DNA from 2 places in the Ideonella sp. FW305-24 genome. Region 1 is predicted to be linked to the other one. Evidence: predicted binding sites of a transcription regulator. Region 1 holds the regulator's gene; the other holds the start of a gene.
What was found. Region 1 encodes LexA, which represses DNA repair genes until DNA is damaged. Its sites were predicted from a motif close to ACTGTATNNNNATACAGT; they were not measured.

Region 1 (4,458 bases):
GCCGCCGAAATCAGCGGCAACACTTCGGGCCGTGTGGCCAACAAGGGCATGGAAGGCCTGGCCATCACGCCGGACGGCAAGACCCTGGTCGGCTTCGAGCAAAGTCCGCTGATCCAGGACGGCGGTGACGGCGGCAACATGAACCGCATCATCACCATCGACGTGAAGACCGGCGCGACCCACGAATACGCCTACGACAACCACCTGGCCGCGACCAACAAGAACTACAACAGCAGCGAACTGCTGGCGCTGAACAACCACGAATTCCTGGTGCTGGAGCGCGACGGCAAGGGCCTGGGTGACGGCTCCAAGGCGGTGATCAAGCAGATCTGGAAGCTCAGCCTGGCCGGTGCCACCGACATCAGCGACCTGAGCGGCACCGCCAACCTGCAGCCGTTTGCCGTCACCAAGACGCTGTTCCTGGACATCGCCGCCACGCTGATGGCCGCCGGCTTCGCCGACACGCAGATCCCCGCCAAGCTCGAAGGCATGGCCTTCGGCGACGACGTGGTGATCGACGGCGTGACCAAGCACACCCTCTACATCGCCAACGACAACGACTTCCTCGCCAACGTCGGCGGCCTGGACAACCCGAACCAGATTTTCGTTTTTGCCTTCGACGAAAACGACCTGGGCGGCTCGCCATTCGTGAACCAGGTCTTCAAGCCGGCTCAGTGAGCCCGAGGCGGCGCATCACGCGCCGCTCGGTACCGTTTGACAGCTGACAGCTGAGCGCCGATGCGGGGCCACCCGCATCGGCTTTTTTCATGGGCGCATCAAGCGCCTGCGCCCTCGCCCACCAGCAGGCGCAGCAGCAACTCCACCCGCGCCTTGGCCGGTGTCAGCTCGGCGGCGCTTGGCAATGCGTCGGCCGGTGCACCGACCACGCCGCCGCCCAGGCAGCGGCTGGCCCGCAGCACCGCCACGCCCTGTGCGACTGCCTTGCACAAAGCAAGCTCCAGCGACTGGTGCACCGTGCCGTTGCCCGTGCCCTGCACCACCAGCCCGCGGCAGCCCAGTCCGAGCAGCGCCTCGACCAAGGTACCGTCGCTGCCGGCATGACTGGCGAGGATCTCCACCCGCGGCCACTCGGCCACCGGTGCCTGCCAGCGCGCCGGCAAGGCCTCGTCCGTCGGCCAGGGCCGCAAGGGCTTCAGCACGCCTTCTTCGATCAGCGCGAGCGGACCGGCATCACCAGAGCTGAACGCATCGACGCGGTAGCCGTGCCACTTGCGCACATCCAGCGCCCCATGCACCCGGCCGGCCAGCACCGCGAGCACGCCGCTCACACCAGGCCTGGCGGCCACCGTCACGGCGTCCAGCAGGTTCTGCGGCCCGTCGGCCAGCAGCGCGGTCGCCGGCCGCATCGCGGCGGTCAGTACCACCGGCTTGCTCGGCGCCAGCGTGCGCTGCAGGAACCAGGCGGTTTCCTCCAGCGTGTCGGTGCCATGGGTGATGACGATGCCGGCCACATCGGGCCGCGCGAGATGTCGTTCAACGGCTAGCGCCAGTTGCTGCCACACGGCGTGCGTCATGTCCTTGCTGTCGAGCTGCACCAGTTGCTCGGCCTGCAGCGAGAAGCGCGACAGCGCCGGCACCGCGGCCGGCAGTTGCGCCACGCCGATCTGCCCTGCGGTGTAGCCGACGTTGTCATCGGCCCGGCCGGCCTGGCCGGCGATGGTGCCGCCCGTTCCCAGCAACACCACATGGGACACGGCCACTGATTCGTTTTGCATTTTGTGGAAGTCTGGATAAAAATACAGATACTGGATACAACCTCAGCCCGCCCGCGCTGGCTGCAAGCTCATGGACAGTCCCAAGCTCACCGCCCGGCAGCAGCAGATTCTCGACCTGGTGCAAACCACCATCGAACGCACTGGCGCCCCACCCACGCGGGCCGAAATCGCCACCGAGCTGGGCTTCAAGTCGCCCAATGCGGCCGAAGAACATCTGCAGGCGCTGGCCCGCAAAGGCGTGATCGAACTGGTGGGCGGCACGTCCCGTGGCATTCGCCTGCAGAGCGGCACTTTACGCGCGCTCAACGAGGCGCGTGGCAAGCAGTTTTCGCTGCCTTTGCCCAGCCTGGCGCAGCTCACGCTGCCACTGGTTGGCCGTGTGGCGGCGGGCCACCCCATCCTGGCGCAAGAGCACATCTCGCAGACCTACCTGCTCGAAGCCAGCCTGTTTCCCAGCCGTCCCGACTACCTGCTGAAGGTCAAGGGCATGAGCATGCGGGATGCCGGCATCGTCGATGGCGACCTGCTCGCGGTGCAGAAGACCAGCGAAGCGCGCAACGGCCAGATTGTCGTGGCCAGGCTGGACGATGAAGTCACCGTCAAGCGCTTCCAGCGCAGCGCCGGCCTGATTGAGCTGCTGCCCGAGAACCCGGACTTCGAACCCATCCAGGTCAGGCCAGGCGAGTCCTTCGAGATTGAAGGCATTGCGGTGGGCCTGCTGCGTCAGAACATGATGTTCTGACCCCGCTGGCCGGAGGTATTCCTGCAGGCGAGCTCCCGACGAGGTCAAAACCCATGAGCGCGATCAAGAGCCCAAAAGCTGCCTCCGCAGCCGATTGCCAGCGGCTGGAGCAGCTGCCCAACGTGGGCCCGGCGATGGCCGGCGACTTGCGCGCGCTGGGCATCCTGCATCCGGCCGAACTGGCCCGGCACGACGCGCTGCAGCTTTACCGCCAACTGGAGAAACTGACCGGCAAGCACCAGGACCCTTGCGTGCTGGACACCTTCATGGCGATTGTCGATTTCATGCAGGGCGCCGCGCCCCGGCCCTGGTGGGACTACACCGCGCAGCGCAAGCAAGTGCACGGCGAGCTGCACCCGGCGCCGCGGCACGCGGAACCACAAGGCTCATGAGAAAACGCAGGGCCGCCCCAAGTTTTCTCATCCCCCTCGGGGGGCCTGACGCGAAGCGGCAGGTCTGGGGGCGCTCTCAGGCCGCGGCCTGACAGCCCACCCCGCGTCAAACCGGTGCCGTCTCGGGCTGCAGGCGATCCCGCTGTGCCAGCGCCGGGAACAGCTTCCACCACAGCGCCACGACGAGCAGCGTGCCGAAGCCACCCAGCAGCACCGAGCCAACCGGCCCGAGCAAGGCCGCGGTGGCGCCCGATTCGAACTCGCCGAGCTGGTTGCTGGCGCCGATGAACACCGAATTCACCGCGCCGACCCGGCCGCGCATGTCGTCAGGCGTCTCGAGCTGCACCAGTGACTGGCGAATCACCACGCTGAACATGTCGGCCGCGCCGCTGATGGCCAACACCACAAAGGCGAACCAGAACGAGGTGGCCAGCGCAAACGCAATGGTCGCGAAACCAAAGACCGCCACCGCGCCCAGCAGCCAATGCCCGGCCCGGCTGGTGATGGGCATGCGCGAAAGCCATACGCCGATGATGACGGCGCCCAGCGCCGGCGCCGCCCGCAGCAGGCCCAGACCCTCGGGGCCGGTGTGCAGGATGTCGCGCGCGAAGATCGGCAGCAAGGCGGTTGCGCCACCCAGCAGCACGGCGAACAGATCCAGCGAAATGGCACCCAGCACCACCGGCCGCTGCCAGATGAAACGGATGCCTGCCGTCAGCTGCGCCAGATCGGGCGCGGGGCGCAGGCTCTGGACCGGCCGGTGCCGGATCGCCAGCACGCACCACACCGCCGAGAGCAGCAGCAGCAGCGACAGGCTGTAGACCACCGCGGCGCCCCAGTGCGCGCCAATCATGGCCTGGCCGGCGATACCGGCATCCGCCGCTGCGCCCTGGCCGAACAGGCTGGCGACACGGGGGCCGAGCGCATACAACGCGCCCCCCAGCGCCGGCCCGGCAATGATGGAGGCCTGCATGGCCGAACTCGCGGCAGCCACTGCGCGCGGCAAAAGCGCTGGCGGCACCAGCGTAGGCGTCAAGGCTTGCTGGGCTGGCATCTGCAGCGCGCGTGCCATGCCCAGCAGCATCGAGAGCAGCAGGATCAGGTTGGCCCCGACCCATCCGCCGACACTGGACAGCGCCAGGCACGCCGCCACCACGCATTGCAGGCTCATGCTGCCAGCCACCAGCAGGCGCCTGTCATGGCGGTCAACGAGGTGCCCCGCCGGCAAGGTCAACAGCAGTGCCGGCAGGAACTGGGCGAGACCGACCATGCCGAGCTCCCAGGCGCTGCCGGTCAGGTCGTACATCTGCCAACCCAGCGCCACCATCAACATCTGGTTGGCGGCGCCGCCGGTCACACGGGCGCCCAGCAAGCGCAGGTAGTCTCGCTGGTCGCGCAATCGCGCGCTGCCAGCCGACTTCGGGTCGGAAATGCTCATCCGCTCAAGTTTAACTGGGCCTAGGGTTAGCCCGCGGTCTTGAAAGCCATCACCGCCTGGTTGCGCAGCGTGCGCAGCAGGCTGAGCTCGCGGTCCGCCACCGCGATGGGGCGGTCCCGGTCCGCGTAGATCATGCCCAGCGGCACGCCT
Region 2 (4,458 bases), on a different contig from region 1:
AGCGAGCGCCAGGACGGCAGCGGCCTGAAGACCCGCGCCCGCAGCACGCCGACGCTGCTGCGCCTGGGCGTCAGTGACGCGCTGGAACTGCGCGTGGAGACCGACGGCGCGATGCACAGCCGCACGCAGGACACGACCGCCGACACGACCACCACCACCCACGGCTTTGCCGACACCTCGCTGGGCCTGAAGTGGCGCATGCAGGAGGGCGACGAAGAGACTGGCGCACCGGGCATGGCCTGGCTGCTGCACGCCGACCTGGCTTCGGGCAGCCGCGACTTCCGCGGCCAGGGCGTGCGCCCTTCGCTGCGCTTTGTCGCCGAATGGGACTTGCCGCATGACTTCTCGGTCGGCGTGATGCCGGGCGTGGTCGCCGACAAGACCGAGGACGGCAAGCGCTTTGCCGCCGGCATCTTCGCCATCACCTTGGGCAAGGGCTGGGGGCCGGCGTGGCACAGCTTCGTCGAAATCGCCGGCCAGCAACTCGCCGCCAGGCACAACGGCGGCAAGGTCGTCAGCTTCGATTTCGGCGCCAGCTACCTGGTGACCGATTCGCTGCAGCTGGACCTCGCCGCCTCGCGCGGCCTGACCCGCGAAACCGCCGATTTCCAGTGGGGCGCCGGCGTCTCGATCCGGTTCTGAGCACCCCCAGACCTGCCGCTTCGCGTCAGGCCCCCCCGAGGGGGCCAAGAAAACTTGGGGCGGCCCGGCGTTTTCTTGAGAACCACTACGCCGCCGGCACGGCCGGCGCGATCGGGAAGCGGCAGGTGATCAAGGTGCCCAGGCCTTCGTGCTGCGGCGTTTCGCGGGCGTATTCGACGCTCACCGTGGCGCCATGCTTGTCGGCGATTTCCTTGACGATGGCCAGGCCCAGGCCGCTGCCATCCACGTTGGTGCCCAGGCCGCGGTAGAACGGCTGGAAGACCAGCTCGCGCTCGGCCGGCGCAATGCCCGGCCCGTTGTCCTCCACCTGCAGCACCATGACCTGGCCAAACGGGTCGGCGAACACCCGCACCGTGACCGTGCCGCCCTCGGGGGTGTACTGCAGCGCGTTGTCGACCAGGTTGCGCACCAGCTCGCGCACCAGCAGCGGCTGGCCTAGCAGCTTCGCCACCCGCTCGCTGGCGTCCGGGCCCTCGTAGCCCAGGTCGATGCGCTTTTCCATCGCCCGCGGCACGAAGTCCTGCACCGTGTCGATGGCCAGCCGCACCAGGCCGAACACCTGGCGCCGCTGGGCCTGTTCGTGGTCCTCGGCGCGCGCCATCGCCAGCAGCTGGTTGACCATGTGGGCCGCACGCTGGCTGGACAGCGAGATCTGCTGCAGCGAGCGGCGCACCGAACGCACGTCGCCACCCGCATCAATCTCGCGCTGGGCCAGCTCGGCCTGGGTGCGCAGCCCCGCCAGCGGCGTCTTCAGCTGGTGCGCAGCGTCGGCCAGGAAGTGCTTCTGCGCACCCATGCTCTGGTCCAGCCGGGCCAGCAGGTCGTTGATCGAGCGCACCAGCGGCGCCACTTCCTCAGGCGCGTCGTGTTCCTCGATCGGGCTCAGGTCGTGGCTCTCACGCTGGCGGATGCGCTGCTGCAGCTGATTAAGCGGCGCGATGCCCCGCGCCAGCGCAAACCAGACCAGCAGCACCGCCAGCGGCAGGATCACGAACTGCGGCAGGATCACGCCCTTGATGATCTCGGTGGCCAGGCGCGAGCGCTTGTCCAGCGTCTCGGCCACCTGCACCAGCGCGACCGGCCACGGCTGCGAAGCGTTGCCGTCCACCTGCAGCGGCCGCAGGCTGACCACGCGCACCGGCTCGCCGCGCACCTCGGCGTCGCGCCAGGCCAGCTCGCCCGGTGCGCTGCGCTCGCCGTCGACCTGCGGCAGGTCACGGTCGCCGGTGATCAGCCGCCCCTGGGCGTCCAGCACCTGGAAATACACCCGGTCGACTTCGTCGCTGCGCAGCAGCACCGCGGCAGATTCCGGCAGCCGCACCGGCAGGCCAGGGTTGGCCGCCAGCTCCACCGCCATCTGGCGCGAAACCATGTGGGCCAGCTGGCCCAGGTCGCGGTCGTAAGGCCGGGCCGCGATGTTCTGCGCCACCAGCCAGGTCAGCGCCACGCTCATCGGCCACAGCAGCAGCAGCGGCGCCAGCATCCAGTCGAGGATCTCGCCAAACAACGAGCGTTGTTCGCGTGGCGTGCTGCTGTCGGCCGAAGGCGCAGGGCGGGCGGAGGGCAACAGCCGCATGGGCCTCTAGGCGGCGATTTTTTCGAGGCAGTAGCCCAGGCCCCGCACGGTGGCGATGCGAATCTGGCCCTGCTCGATCTTCTTGCGCAAGCGGTGGATGTACACCTCGATCGCGTTGTTGCTGACCTCTTCGCCCCATTCGCACAGACGGGCCACCAGCTGGTCCTTGCTGACCAGTCGGCCGGCGCGCTGCAGCAGCACTTCCAGCAGGCTGATCTCGCGCGCCGACAGGTCGATCATCTGGTCATTGATATAGGCCACGCGGCCGGTGGCGTCGAAGGTCAGCGGGCCATGCTTGATGACGCTGGAGGCCGTGCCCAGGCCGCGCCGGGTCAGCGCACGCACCCGCGCTTCGAGCTCCTGCAGCGAAAACGGCTTGGCCATGAAGTCATCGGCCCCCAGGTCCAGGCCCTTGACACGCTGCTCGACCGAATCGGCCGCGGTGAGGATCAGCACCGGCGTAGAGGTGCCGCGGGCGCGCAGCTTGCGCAGCACTTCCAGGCCATGCAGCTTGGGCAGGCCCAGGTCCAGGATCACCAGGTCGAATTCGTGGGCCGCCAGGGCCGCGTCGGCCTCGCTGCCGTTGCCGACCTGGTCCACCGCATAACCGGCGCCGCGCAGCGAGCGCAGCAAGCCATCGGCCAGGACCTGGTCGTCTTCGGCTATCAGGATGCGCATTGCCTTGTCTCCTCGCAGCCTGCTGGCCGACTCGTTTGATTCTAGGTGGCGAGGTTCACAGTGCCGCCCACGCGACATGATGCAATCTCGCAAATCGCGGCGCCAAGATACTGTACGAATATCCAGCTTCTGCCATAATCGCGGCCATCACCAGGAGAGACTTGCATGAATGCCCCCGCCCCCGCCAATACGCTGAACCCCGAAAAGTCCAAGGCCCTGCAAGCGGCCCTCTCGCAAATCGAGAAGCAGTTTGGCAAGGGTTCGATCATGCGCCTGGGCGATGGCGAAAAGATCGAGGACATCCAGGTCGTCTCCACCGGCTCGCTGGGCCTGGACGTGGCGCTGGGCGTCGGCGGCCTGCCGCGCGGCCGCGTGGTCGAGATCTACGGCCCTGAGTCCTCGGGCAAGACCACGCTGACGCTGCAGGTCGTGGCCGAAATGCAGAAGCTCGGCGGCGTGGCCGCCTTCATCGACGCCGAACACGCGCTGGACATCCAGTACGCGCAAAAGCTCGGCGTGAACCTGCAGGAACTGCTGATCAGCCAGCCCGACACCGGCGAGCAGGCGCTTGAGATCGTCGATTCGCTGTGCCGCTCCGGCGCGGTCGACCTGATCATCGTCGACTCGGTCGCCGCACTGACGCCCAAGGCCGAACTCGAAGGCGAAATGGGCGACTCCTTGCCCGGCCTGCAGGCCCGGCTGATGAGCCAGGCGCTGCGCAAGCTGACCGCGACGATCAAGAAGTCCAACTGCATGGTGATCTTCATCAACCAGATCCGCATGAAGATCGGCGTGATGTTCGGCAGCCCGGAAACCACCACCGGTGGCAATGCGCTGAAGTTCTACGCCTCGGTGCGACTGGACATCCGCCGCATCGGCTCGATCAAGAAGGGCGAAGAGGTCATCGGCAACGAGACCCGCGTCAAGGTCGTCAAGAACAAGGTCGCTCCGCCGTTCAAGGAAGCCGAGTTCGACATTCTTTACGGCGAAGGCACCAGCCGCGAAGGCGAGATCATCGACCTGGGCGTGCAGGCCAAGATCGTCGACAAGTCCGGTGCCTGGTATTCGTACAACGGCGAAAAGATCGGCCAGGGCAAGGACAACTCGCGCGAATTCCTGCGTGAAAACGCCGACCTGGCGCGCGAGATCGAAAACAAGGTGCGCGCTGCACTGGGCGTGCCGCTGCTGAACGCGGCGGCGGGCACTGCGGCAGCATGAACCGCGGCCAGCAGCCGGCTTGAGCCGCCGCTGGCACTTGGCGGTGGCGCCAGCCATCGCCCAGGCGTCATCTCCTGGCGCCTTCTGCCCGTCCCGCCGTGAAGACCGCTCCTCCCAGCCTGAAGGCCCAGGCGCTGGCACTGCTGGCGCGGCGCGAACACAGCCGTGCCGAGCTGCGCACCAAGCTGCTGGCCCATGGCCGCAAGCGCCTTGCCTGGCTGGCCGAAGACCAGCGCCGCGCGGCCGAGCGCGCCGCCGGCCTGGATTTCGCCACCGCCTTTGGCCTCGATCCGGCCGCATCCAGCTCATCGGCCGGGCCGGAT

Region 2: the regulator LexA is predicted to act here: its motif matches at 3,027-3,044, upstream of recA (recombinase RecA).

The regions. Positions count from the first base shown of each region.
Region 1 covers NZ_JBYTAI010000003.1:457,939-462,396, forward strand. The annotation lists gene AC3WR5_RS11035 (esterase-like activity of phytase family protein) at 1-678, shown strand, start outside; gene AC3WR5_RS11040 (asparaginase) at 777-1,736, opposite strand; gene lexA (transcriptional repressor LexA) at 1,807-2,478, shown strand; gene AC3WR5_RS11050 (helix-hairpin-helix domain-containing protein) at 2,532-2,870, shown strand; gene AC3WR5_RS11055 (MFS transporter) at 2,977-4,308, opposite strand; gene AC3WR5_RS11060 (protein kinase domain-containing protein) at 4,335-4,458, opposite strand, start outside.
Region 2 covers NZ_JBYTAI010000002.1:674,010-678,467, forward strand. The annotation lists gene AC3WR5_RS08665 (transporter) at 1-642, shown strand, start outside; gene AC3WR5_RS08670 (sensor histidine kinase) at 728-2,239, opposite strand; gene AC3WR5_RS08675 (response regulator) at 2,246-2,917, opposite strand; gene recA (recombinase RecA) at 3,083-4,135, shown strand; gene AC3WR5_RS08685 (regulatory protein RecX) at 4,234-4,458, shown strand, end outside.